One region of the Rheinheimera sp. MMS21-TC3 genome, then DNA from elsewhere that is predicted to be linked to it. Evidence: predicted binding sites of a transcription regulator. Region 1 holds the regulator's gene; each other region holds the start of a gene.

The links. Region 1 encodes sigma-54, which starts transcription at its own class of promoters, with help from an activator protein. Its sites were predicted from a motif close to TGGCANGNTNCNTGCTT; they were not measured.
Region 2: RDV63_RS12980 (flagellar basal body rod protein FlgF) is a predicted target of sigma-54. The motif match lies at 2,210-2,226, and genes of this name have one in related genera.
Region 3: flgA (flagellar basal body P-ring formation chaperone FlgA) is a predicted target of sigma-54. The motif match lies at 2,505-2,521, and genes of this name have one in related genera.

Annotation. Positions count from the first base shown of each region.
Region 1 is NZ_CP135084.1:3,053,823-3,058,064, reverse strand. Features, by position in the region: gene rapZ (RNase adapter RapZ) at 1-485, opposite strand, end outside; gene ptsN (PTS IIA-like nitrogen regulatory protein PtsN) at 485-937, opposite strand; gene hpf (ribosome hibernation-promoting factor, HPF/YfiA family) at 963-1,250, opposite strand; gene RDV63_RS14840 (RNA polymerase factor sigma-54) at 1,276-2,754, opposite strand; gene lptB (LPS export ABC transporter ATP-binding protein) at 2,835-3,557, opposite strand; gene lptA (lipopolysaccharide transport periplasmic protein LptA) at 3,554-4,045, opposite strand; gene lptC (LPS export ABC transporter periplasmic protein LptC) at 4,035-4,242, opposite strand, start outside.
Region 2 is NZ_CP135084.1:2,671,768-2,676,009, forward strand. Features, by position in the region: gene flgH (flagellar basal body L-ring protein FlgH) at 1-566, opposite strand, end outside; gene flgG (flagellar basal-body rod protein FlgG) at 581-1,369, opposite strand; gene RDV63_RS12980 (flagellar basal body rod protein FlgF) at 1,411-2,157, opposite strand; gene flgE (flagellar hook protein FlgE) at 2,344-3,699, opposite strand; gene RDV63_RS12990 (flagellar hook assembly protein FlgD) at 3,736-4,242, opposite strand, start outside.
Region 3 is NZ_CP135084.1:2,677,285-2,681,526, reverse strand. Features, by position in the region: gene RDV63_RS13035 (flagellar assembly protein T N-terminal domain-containing protein) at 1-295, opposite strand, end outside; gene RDV63_RS13030 (LPP20 family lipoprotein) at 413-883, shown strand; gene flgN (flagellar export chaperone FlgN) at 897-1,325, opposite strand; gene flgM (flagellar biosynthesis anti-sigma factor FlgM) at 1,325-1,642, opposite strand; gene flgA (flagellar basal body P-ring formation chaperone FlgA) at 1,730-2,440, opposite strand; gene RDV63_RS13010 (chemotaxis protein CheV) at 2,577-3,506, shown strand; gene RDV63_RS13005 (protein-glutamate O-methyltransferase CheR) at 3,516-4,242, shown strand, end outside.

The DNA of each region.
Region 1 (4,242 bases):
ATAACTAAGCGCCCAGTTTTTTGGCCGAGTATACGTTCCCGTAATTGCTCTGCTAGCTGGTGCACATTTAGCTCTGTGGTATCAATATATAAGTCTGCACTGCTAGCGACGGGGTCAAGTAGTTGCTGCTCACGCAGAATGGCTTCGTCTAACGACATAGCCTTGTGTGATAAAGGGTGCATACGGCGCGTTTCACTAAAGCGGCGAATTAAAGTGCTGTGATCGGCGTCTAAATATAAAATATGTAGTTCTACCTTGTGTGGTAGATAGGAGAGAATTTCTGTTAAATCATCAGGATCTTCTGGCAAGTTGCGCACATCAATACTGACAGCAACCCGTTCATATTGGCCCATGACAGCTGTGGCTAAAGTAGGCAGTAAATTAACAGGGATGTTATCTACGCAGTAATAACCTAGATCTTCCATTACTCGTAACGCAACAGATTTGCCTGAACCAGAGCGACCACTTACCACTAACAGTTTCATCATTCTGCATTCGCCTCACAATAATCTATTAGTAATTGATATAATTGTTGATTAGTTTCTGCATTACGAATTTGTTTGGTTAGCTCTTTCTGGCTTAGCAATTTAGCTAGGCTAGATAAAGTGCTTAAATGGGTTTGGCATTGATCTTCTGGGATTAAAATACCACAGAAAATATCGACAGGTTGGTTGTCAACGGCATCAAAAGCAATAGGCTCTTTGCTAACAACAAAGACTAATATTGGCTTAACCACGCTGCTTAATTTACCGTGGGGGATAGCAATACCACCACCTATACCTGTAGAACCTAATTTTTCTCGCGCCATTAAGGCTTCTAAAATACTGTATTCAGTTATCTCAGGTAATTGCTGTTGTGCTAGCTCGGCAATATATTCCAAAATACGCTTTTTACTATTAAAAAGAACTGCACTTCTAGTGCAGTTCTCCGTAAGCATGGTGGTTAAATTGATCATATTTTAATTAGTGTCGAATTAACTTTTCTTTGTGTTTAATGACTTGTCGATCAAGCTTGTCGATAAGCTGATCAATGGCTGCATACATGTTTTCATCATCTGAGATAGCGAATACTTCTGCGCCGCTTAAATTAACTTTAGCTTCAGCAATTTGCTTTAGTTTTTCTACAGTGAGAACCACATTTATATTGGTGATGTGCTCAAAGTGTCGAGCTAATTTTGCGAACTTAGTGTCTACATATTCCTTTAATGCGGGTGTGATTTCAACATGACGACCAGTTAGATTGATTTGCATAGACATATTCCTTTTTTTGGCTTACTTACATCAAGGTTTTGCGCTGGTTTGACGGTGGAATAAATAATGACTCACGATACTTGGCTATAGTGCGCCTTGCAACGTTTATCCCTTGTTCTAAAAGAATTTCGGCCATTTTGCTATCGCTTAATGGTTTGGCCGGGTTTTCCGCCGCCACTAATTTTTTAATAAAAGCCCGAATTGCAGTAGAAGAACACTCACCGCCACTTTCGGTGCTTACATGGCTAGAGAAAAAGAACTTAAGTTCAAATATTCCTCTAGGTGTATGCATGTATTTTTGGGTTGTAACGCGTGAAATGGTTGACTCATGCATACCGACCATTTCTGCAACATCATTTAATACCATTGGTTTCATGGCTTCTTCGCCATGTTCAAAAAATGCTTGTTGTTGTTGTACTATACAGTTAGACACTTTTAATAAGGTTTCGTTTCTACTTTCTAAACTTTTTATAAACCATTTTGCTTCTTGTAAATGTGAACGTATAAATTGACTATCGGCACTGCTTTTTACTGTTCTAGACATGGCAGCGTACTGCTGATTAACTCTAATTTTAGGCATGGCGTCAACATTTAACTCGACTTGCCAGCGGCCTTTTACTTTTTTGACGCTAACATCAGGGATGACGTATTCTTGTTCTTGTTTTATCACATCGGCGCCTGGCCGTGGGTTTAAACTTTGAATAAGTTGCATCACCTGTTTTAGTTCGTCTTCTTTGAGTTTAGTCACTCGCATCAAAGAACGGAAGTCCCTATTAGCTAATAAGTCACTATGTTCTAATAATAAAGACTGGGCTTCGGCTAAAAATGGCGTATCAGCTGAAAATTGACGCAATTGCACCAGCAAACATTCTTGCACCGTGCGAGCGCCTACGCCAATAGGGTCAAATAGCTGGATCCGTTTAATCACAGCTTCTACTTCATCGGCCTCTATGCCTGGAATAGCAAGCGATTGTAAAATATCGTCACAGCTGATGGTGAGTAAGCCGCTGTCATCGATAGCTTCAATAATTACTTCAGCTATAGCTAAGTCTATTTCAGAAAAAGGCGTTAAATACATTTGCCAACGTAGGTAATCTTGTAAGCTTTCGCTAGTTTCACCTTGGTAAGCGGTATCATCATCACTACCACTACTGCCAGAGCTAACGGGAGTGGCGCTAACTAAGTTGTCCCAGTCGTTGTCTAAGGGTAAGTCTTCTTTAATATTTTGATCTGCTAAGGCTTCGCTGGCATCTGTTTCAGAGCTGTCAACTTTAGTGTCGTTGCTTATTGAGTTGTCATCTGATTTTTGGCTGTGTTGCTGTAAAGACTCATCCGCTGAGGGTGTTGCATCGTCATCTGCTTCTAATAAAGGATTCGCATCCAAAGCTTCTTGGATCTCTTGCTGTAACTCAATAGTGGATAGCTGCAATAAGCGAATAGCCTGTTGCAGCTGAGGGGTCATGGTCAGCTGTTGTCCTAAGCGAAGTTGCAAAGATGGCTTCATTTACTTCTACTAATCTCCTGAAACACAAGTGATATTGGTATTGGCTAGCTTTAACTAACTATACCTGAATTGCCTTAAAACTATAGCCTGAATTGCTCACCCAAGTATACATCTCGTACTTTTTGGTCAGCTAGCACTTGTTGTGGTGGCCCAGAGGCAATCAGTTCACCATGACTAACTATGTAGGCTATTTCACAGACGTCTAGTGTTTCGCGTACGTTATGATCGGTAATTAAGACACCTATACCACGTTGGCCTAAATGTTGAATAATTTTTTTGATATCTAAAACTGAAATAGGGTCAACGCCAGCAAAAGGCTCATCTAATAAAATAAAAGCAGGCTCGGCTGCTAAAGCGCGAGCAATTTCTACTCGTCGCCGCTCACCACCCGATAAGCTCATACCTAAATTATGTTTGATATGGCCAATATGAAATTCTTCTAATAGCTCATCTGCTATTTCTTCACGCTTAGCGCGGCTTAAAGATTTGCGCGTTTGTAAAATAGCCATTAAATTATCATACACGCTAAGCTTTCTAAAAATAGAGCTTTCTTGAGGTAAATAACCTATGCCTTTTCTGGCTCTGGCATGAATAGGCTCAAAAGTCATATCTTCATTATTAAGGGTTATGCTGCCTTTATCTGAGGGGACTAAGCCTACTATCATATAAAAAGTTGTCGTTTTTCCGGCACCATTGGGGCCGAGTAAGCCAACTATTTGGCCGGCATTGACCTCTAGGCTGACATCTTTTACTACTTGTCGGCCTTTATAGCTTTTGGCCAGATGTGCTGCGACTAACTTCATGGGTTATCTTTTTCCTCTGGCGTAAAAATAGTTGTTACGCGCTTGGTCTTATTACTATCGGCATTCAATTGCTGTTTTTCAACGTTATAACGAATAGTTGATGCTTGAACTACGCTACCACTCTGTGCCAGCTCGGCGTCGCCACTAAGAGTTAGGATGCGTGTTGATGGTTCATAGCGCATGCTTTTAGCTTCAGCAGTAACGAGTTTGCCATCTTCCATTCGTTGTGAATATTTTACTGGTTGGCCAGTAGCAAGATAGACTTCATTACCTTTACCAGCACTGGCATCAATCTCTAATAGATCAGCAGTCATTTTCATTGAGCCTTGAGTAATAATGACATTGTTGCGGTATGTCAAAACATCTTCTTTGATCGAAGATAAGTTATCGGCGTCAATTTGAATTTGTTGCTTGTAATCTGGAACAGCGGCAATAGAGCTAAATGTTATTAACAATATAGCTGTGGCTGTAATATAGTTAGCTTTCATTTTGGTATACCGTTTTATTATGTTGTAATAAGTGTAAGGTTTTGTTGGTTAAGTCTGCCTGAATGCCTACACCTTCAATAATAAAACCTTTACCTATTACACGCACTGGTTGATTATTTTGTAAACGGTTGTCAGGGAATAGCATTTCTAGTGTATCTGTTTCTATGCGTTCTATCAGTTCATTCTGCAATAAGCTT
Region 2 (4,242 bases), 380 kb from region 1:
GTGTTATTAACATCAACATCTTCAGCGCGAATAACCCCTGTTAAACGGATATATTCTTTACCGGTGTTTAGGGTTAACCATTTTTCACCTCGAATAACTAAATTACCGTTACTTTGTACCCGCAACACATTTACTGAGATATTGCCAGTTAAGCTATTACTTTGGTCGGCCTTAGAGTCACCTTTAAAGTCAGACTTTGACCCTGCACCAAACTGCAGTACATTACCGCCAATGGTTACTGGGCCACCATTTAAACCAACCATAGGGTCAAAGGATGTAGCACTGTCTTTCTTGGTTTCTGTTTTAGCCTTTTTACTAGCTTGGGTTTTTTCGACTAACAATACGGTAATAATATCACCTTCATGCCGTGCTTTATTGTCTGAATACAAGCTATTAGAATGATTTTGAGCAAATAAAGAACCACTTTGCATAACCGGCCGTGCCGCTGGTTCGGGCACTAAGGGGGCATAGCTAGGATCATCTGCCATTGGCTCTTGTAAAGAGGCGCAGCCCGTTAATATCAGTGCAGACATTAATATTGACGTTAACCCTTTAATTAATCGCATCGTGGTTACTCCTGTTATAGCTTCTGAATAGCAAAACTTAACATTTGGTCTACCGATGAAATAACTTTAGAGTTCATTTCATACACCCTTTGGCTTTCAATTAAGTTTACTAATTCTTCGGTTACGTTAACGTTAGATGTTTCTAAGGCGCCTTGAACAATTATGCCTAAGCCTTCTAGGCCTGGCACGCCTTGCACCGGATCGCCACTGGCGCCTGTTTCACTAAATAAGTTCTGACCAATAGGTTCCAGACCAGCTGGATTAATAAAGTTTGTTACCATCAACTGTCCCAACACTACCGGCTCACCTTGACCCGTTATTTGTACTGAAACTTGGCCATCTTGTGACACGCTTATACTTTTAGCATCAGGTGGAATGACGATATTAGGCTGCACTTGATAACCCGCGCCTGAGGTCACTAAGCTACCTTCACTATTAACCGTGAATTGACCATTACGGGTATAAGAGATGTTGCCATCTGGCATTAAGACTTCAAAAAAGCCATGGCCCTGTACCATCAGATCCAAACTGTTATCTGTAGTAATCATATTACCTTGGGTAAAGTTTTTCTGGGTTGCCACGACTTTAGTACCAGCGCCTATCATTAAGCCATTAGGTAGCTCTGAGTTTTGCGACGACGCGCCCCCAGGTTGGTTAACATTTTGGTACAGTAAGTCTTCAAAAATGGCTCGGCTTTTCTTAAAGCCAACTGTACTGGCGTTAGCCAAGTTGTTTGAGATAACCGAAATATCACGCTGCTTAGCATCTAAACCGGTTTTACTTATCCATAATGCTGGATGCATATAAGCCTCCTGAGCCTTAGCTCATAAATATTACAGGCGGGTTAGCCCATTATTCTTAATAATTGATTTTGCTTCTGATCCATATCTTCAGCTGCTTTCATCATTTTTACTTGCAGCTCAAATTGACGCTGCAAACTTATCATGCTGGTCATTTCACCGACGGCACTGACATTACTGCCCTCAACTGCGCCTTTTAATAAACTGACGTTAATATCAACTTGAGCTAACTGACCATCTTTGCGCCTAAATAAACCGTCGTTACCTTTTTCCATATCACTATTTAGCGGTTTAACTAATTTAATCCGGCCAACTTCTTCCATTGCATTAGCGGGTGCACCTTGAGGTAAGGCACTGACTGTGCCATCTAAAGCAATTTCCACTTTAGCTAAGGGTAAAGGTAATTGGATAGGACCGTTATCCCCCATTACTAAGGTGCCATTAGCTGTTTCTAGCAGGCCATTAGCATTTATTTGTAAGTTACCAGAGCGGCTATAAGCCTCGGTACCATCTGCAGCTAAGACGCCAAACCAACCGTCGCCTTGAATAGCAACATCTAGCTCTCTATCTGTTGTCATAATAGCGCCAGCGTCAAAGTTTTGGCTGGGATTTTCAGTTAATGCAAAAACACGAGTGGGTAAACCTGTACCAAAGGCTTGCATAGAACGCGCTTGTTCTAAATCGGCTTTAAAACCAACGGTACTTGCGTTTGCAAGGTTATTCGCTCGTACAGCGATACCATTCATGTTTTCTTTGGCACCGCTCATGGCGATATATAACAGTTTATCCATTGCTTACTCCAAGCTGTGCTTTACTTGTTTGCTTTCTTTATTACTTAAAATAAAGCAAGAACAATGCCACAAACTAAGCAGTAGACTAAATCTGACAGATAAACGAAAAAAAGTAATGCAGAGATAAGGTATAAAACAGACATAAAAAAGCACCGCCATAAGGACGGTGCTGTGTGTAGATAAAGATTAGCGGATCTGTAATACCGTTTGTTGCAAGGTACTGTTAACTTCAAGGGCACGAGAGTTAGCTTGGAAGTTACGCTGAGCACTAATTAAATCAACTAATTCTGTGGTTAAGTTAACGTTTGACTGCTCCAGCGCAGACGAATTAATAGAGCCTAAAGTACCGGTATTAGCTTGGCCACCTATTGGCTCGCCCGACGTAATACTCTGTTTCCATGAGGTATTACCAACTTGCTTTAAGCCTTGCACATTAGCAAACCGCACTAAGGTAACTTGCGATAAATACGACGAGTCACCGTTACTATAGCTAGCTAATACTCGGCCAAAAGAGTCAATATCAACACCGGTTAAGTTACCTACTGTAGTACCATCTTGGCTTAAATTCTGCACATCAAAATTAGAGGCATACTGCGTAGGTAATTTTACCCCAGACGCATCTCTAAAATTGACCACAACATCTGCAGAGTACTGGGCACCATTCGTTAAATAACCATTTGCAGGATCATTTAAAGCTGCCATATCTACTGCTATTGTTGGACCAGGTGATCCTGCTATCAAATTACCGTTTGAATCAAACTGCAATGTTTGGCCATCAAACCAAGAGTTAGGGTTACGGGTTGCCGGTGCTACAGGTGCTGGAACCATTGGGTCTGCAGTATTATCATCCCAGACTAATCGGGTTTCCCAGCTTGCTGCAGCTGGCGGAGTAGGCGTAGCCATTTTTCTAAAATAGGTTGTCGCTGTATGAGCTTCACCTAAGCTATCATAAACCGTAACCGACGTAGAGTGGTTATAAGTTGCGCGATCTGTAGGGTCAAAGGGAGCGCCATCGGTTGGTACTGCTCTTGAATCTAAGTTCATACTTAAGAAAATATTAGAAGTTGCTCTTGGCGCACCAGCTGAGGTTGGAATTGAAATTGGCTGAGTTGTACTTAAACTTACTGACTGATTTTCACCCGTTACTGGATCAACTGAAAAGCCCTGCAAGAAGTTGCCGTTATTATCTACTATAAAGTTATCTTTATTTAATTTAAAGGCACCTGAGCGGGTGTACGTTAAATCTTGCGATGACCTATCTGGCGTTAAGGCAAAAAAGCCTTCACCTGTTATCGCTAAATCTAAAGAGTTATTAGTAAACTGCAATGAGCCTTGGCTAAATTGCTGGGCAACAGTTGAAGTTGATACGCCATCGCCCACTTTGGTTCTACCTGAGGCAAAAATTGACGTTGCATATACATCGGCAAACTCAGCTCTGGACTCTTTAAAGCCAGTGGTATTAACGTTAGCAATATTATTCGCTGTGGTGTCTAAATTTTTTTGTGCAGCGGCTATGCCGCTTAGTGCAATATTAAAACTCATAATTTACCTCTACTTGCTTGTAAGCATTCTGAATTATTAACCGTAAGATACTTCTAACACGTCACTTAATTTCACTGCGCCTAACCCAAGAAGGTTGAGCATAATGCTGCCATTAGCACCGCCATTCATGCTTACACTACCAACAGGGGTATAAACATTGACTGGCAAGCTACTGTTAGAGCCATCAGTATAAGCAACATCGACTTTTATTTTATAAACGCCAGCTTTAACCCGATTGACAACGTCTTCATCACCCTCAACGGCGTCAGCATCGACTTCAGAGCCTGTGCCGTTATGGCTACCATCCCAGATAAAGTCATTCTTACCGACTTTAGGGTTGTCAACACTAAAGCTTTGAATAACTTCACCTTTATCATTTTCTATACTAATTTTCATGCTAGTTGCTGGTTTGTCTAACGTGATGTTGCCACGCGATAAAGTATCACCTGTGAAGACAATTTCATCAGATTGCGTTAACACACTTCGGCCAACTAAAGATGAAGCTTGTAAGGCTTGGTTAGAGCTCATGTTTTCAGCAAAACC
Region 3 (4,242 bases), 380 kb from region 1:
TTTGGGTTTCAGACATCACTTGCAGCTGGCTAACTTGATACTGGCTGTTAATATCTAGCATTGAGTGTTGTAAAACGCCGTTTAAGACCTGTTGGCTACTTTGTACCTTGGCTCCGGCGAATAGTGCAGCACGACTTAAAGCATCATTTATAGCAATATGCCTAGCTTGAGCTAGATCACCTTGCTTAACTTGCGCTTGCCCAGTTGCTTCGTACCATACTGCTTTGCTGGGGGCGGTAAATAGTAATAATACTAAGCTTGATATAACTGCGCTCTGTCTTATAGAGTGTTTCATAGAGTTCCTAGCCAACGATTGACACTTAATTAATGTAAAGCAAAATGCATGCCTTATATCTGGCTTAGATATTGCTAATACTGTATTAGTGTATAACGAATACGAGAATACTGCGAAATGAAAACTGTTTTATACGCCTTAAGCCTAACCTTAGGCTTAGTAGTCACAACAACAGCATGCACGCCTATGAATAGCCGTTATGTTGAATATGCTCAGGTTGTGCCACAAAGTTTTCCAGTACTGCTAGCAGTAGGCTATGCGCCTATTAGATTACAATCAGGCGAAACTGAGCAGCAAAGAATGCTGCAAGCTATGACAGCATCAAAGCTAGAAGCCTATCGCGAGTTAACAGAAATGGTATACGGCCAAAAAGTTGACGCAAAATCAAACCTAAAAGACATGGTAATAACTAATAGTGCTTTATCCGCATCGGTATCAGGGGTGATTAAAGGAGCAAAAGTGCTAAAAACCTACGCGGTGGATGAGGTATATATTACTGAGTTAGAATTAGACTTTGAACAGGTATATCAGCTATATCAAGCCACAGTGCCAACGCAAAAGATTAAACGGATCCGTTATTATAATTAGTTAGGTTTGGTAGTTAGGCTTTAATTCCTTTGCCTATATTATCGACAGAAGGCTTGCCTTTATTGGTATAGGTTAATCCTGACTTACCTTTTTGGGATAATAGTGCGTTCTTAAATCTTTCTAGAATTAATTGGCTTTGCTCAAGCACTTGCTGGTTAACTTCATTTTGCTGTTTGCAATCAGCTAGTACGGTATCAATTTTAGCCACACTTTCACTAAACCAGCTTAGCTGTTTAATGTCGGCTAAGTTAGGTAGCTGAGCAACAGCATTATCGGTTTGTTCTATTTGTGCTATTAGATGATTTTTTTCAGCAGTAAGTCTTTCAATATTGGCAATATCACGCTCAGATAGCGCGGCAAGTTCTTGCCGCAACAATAACAGCAGCGAATCCAGCTGCTGTTGTTGTTGCTTTAATAGGGTAGAGGCTTGATCAGTAGTCATTAATGGCCGAATAACTCATCTTCAAACTGAACAATACGTTTTGCTAGTTCTTCAACGTTAATTTTATATTTACCTTCACTGATTGCCTGCTTAATTTTATCAACCTTCTCTTGGTCGATACCACTACTATTACTAGCTTTCTCAGTCAGCTTTGTCATTTGCTGCGCTTGTGGTGTCAGCGATACTGAGTCTTGTTTTTGACTCGGCACTTGGCTGGCATTTTGCTGCACACTAGTTTGCTGACGTTGAGTTTGTTGCTCAACCTTGTCTGCTTTTACTTGAGTGTTGTTTTGCAAATTGTTGATATTAATAGCCATAATCTAACCTCATTACCTTAATACAGATCCCTATGTACAGCTTAACGGCAAGACTTAAGAAAACTTGAGTAAAATTATTAAAATAATTTAAAATTGAACGCTCACTTGATCTACACCTGTCACTTCAGCACGCACGCGGCGTTTTGATTGGCGATTTATCAGCTCTATGGTATCGCCTAAACTGCCATCTTGTTGCGCTATACCACTAGCAGCAACATTTAACCCATTATTACTAACAGATATTGTAACAAGATCACCTTTACACACAAGGCAAACATCTTGTAATGTCATCATTTGGCCCATACTTAATGAGCGTTTTGCTTTAGCGCCAATTATTTGGCGTGGCTCTGATACTAAGCTGCCGCGCACAAAGCGTCGTTCACGGGTCTCGAATGCTAACATATCGGCCGTAATTTGGGCACCTGTAGCAACATTTTGCTTTAAAATAACGGCTTGTACTATTTCATCAATACGGACAGATAAATACAGCTTCCATTGGTCACCGCTTAGACATTGAATAAGAATAGTGTTTTGCCGCTGGCTAATAGGCTGTGACAAGCTAAAGTCGATGGGCTCTGTGCAACTTTTAATGCCAATTCGGTCATCTAGTGGCACAAATTTTGGTAATAATTCACCATTACTAAGCTGGGATAATTCTTGTTTAAGCCAATTGTCCGCAGCTTGGCTTAACTCTGCAGGCGTATACTCTAGAGCCATAGCATTAAAAGAAACGGCTAGTAACAGTAAGGTTAAGTATAGTTGCTTTAAATGATGTAATAAATATTGGTACTTTTTCATATGGATTCAGCTATGCTTTATTAATTAATGCGATAATATACAAATATCAATATAGCAAGGTAGCAAGCAAGAATCGCGCCTAAGTCCAATTAATCTATGTGGTTTGTGTTTTGTAGAGTAAAAAAAGAGGTAGCTAATGGCAGGGATTTTAGACTCAGTCAATCAACGTACACAATTAGTCGGCCAAAATAGGCTTGAATTATTGTTATTTAAATTGGCTGGTCGCCAACGCTACGGTATTAACGTGTTTAAAGTGCGTGAGGTTATTCAATGCCCGCCTTTAACTGCGGTGCCAAGACGAAACAAGTATGTAAAAGGTATTGCTTATATTCGTGGCCAAGCTATTTCTGTTATCGATTTAAGTTTAGCTACTGGCGGAAGAGCCATTAGTGATATTAGTAATAGCTTTATTGTTATTGCTGAATATAATCGCTCGGTACAAGGCTTCTTAGTTAATGGCGTTGATCGTATTATTAATATTAACTGGGAAAACATTATGCCGCCGCCACAAGGAGCAACAGGCAAACAAAGTTATTTAACTGCAGTGACAGAAATAGATAACGAATTAATAGAGATTTTAGATGTTGAGAAAATTTTAGAAGAAATCTCACCCTCAGCGACTACTGTGACCAGCCCAATGGATACTCAGCGTATAGCGAAGGACTTAGGCGATAGAATCATTTTAATTGCCGATGACTCTGCAGTAGCTAGAAACCAAGTAAAGCGTGCATTAGCAAGCTTAGGGGTACAGATGGAGTTGGTAAACAATGGCCGTGAAGCACTAAAGTTTTTACAACAAACTGCGCAAGAATGCAGCCACTGTGTCACTGAAAAAATTGGTTTGTTAATTTCAGATATTGAGATGCCAGAGATGGATGGTTATACCTTAACAGCAGAAGTTAAATCTGATCCAAAACTGCAGCAATTACATGTCATTTTACATACATCGTTAAGTGGCGTGTTTAATCAGCAAATGGTTAAAAAAGTAGGGGCTGATGACTTTATTGCCAAATTTAATCCTAACGAACTGGCAGAGTCTGTCCAGAAATGGCTACAAATAGTGTAAGGGTAACGTGTGTCAAATAAAGAATTGTATGACATAGAATATAAACAGTTTTGTGATTTCTTAGAACTGCAATGTGGCATAGTTTTAGGTGAAAATAAGCAATATTTAGTTAAAAGTCGTTTAGCACCTTTAATGCAACGCTTTGCAATTAACTCACTATCTGAATTAGTGCAAAAAACATTAAACCCTATAGAACGGCAATTAAGAACTGCGGTTATTGATGCCATGACTACTAATGAAACCTTATGGTTTCGTGATACTTATCCGTTTGAATTATTAAAAAAGGTAATACTACCTGAGTTAGAAAAAACTAAGCGTAATATTAAAATTTGGTCAGCTGCTAGCTCTAGCGGCCAAGAGCCTTACTCAATTTCTATGTCTGTTTTGGAATATCAACAGTTAAAAACCGCTGCGCAACAATTAAATGTAAGTATTTTAGGTACTGATATTTCAACGACAATGCTTGAACAGTGTCGGCGCGGAGAATATGACGGTTTAGCTTTAGCTCGAGGTTTATCGCCAGAGCGACGTAGCCGATTTTTTGCCGATAGCGGCAAGGGTTTGATGCAATTAAAGCCAGAAGTAAAAAATAATGTTAGTTTTCGCCATTTAAATTTATTAGATAGTTATAGTTTACTTGGTAAATTTGACGTCATATTTTGTCGTAATGTACTGATTTACTTTTCAGGTGATATTAAAGCACAGATTATCGCAAAGTTTGCTCAATCACTTAATT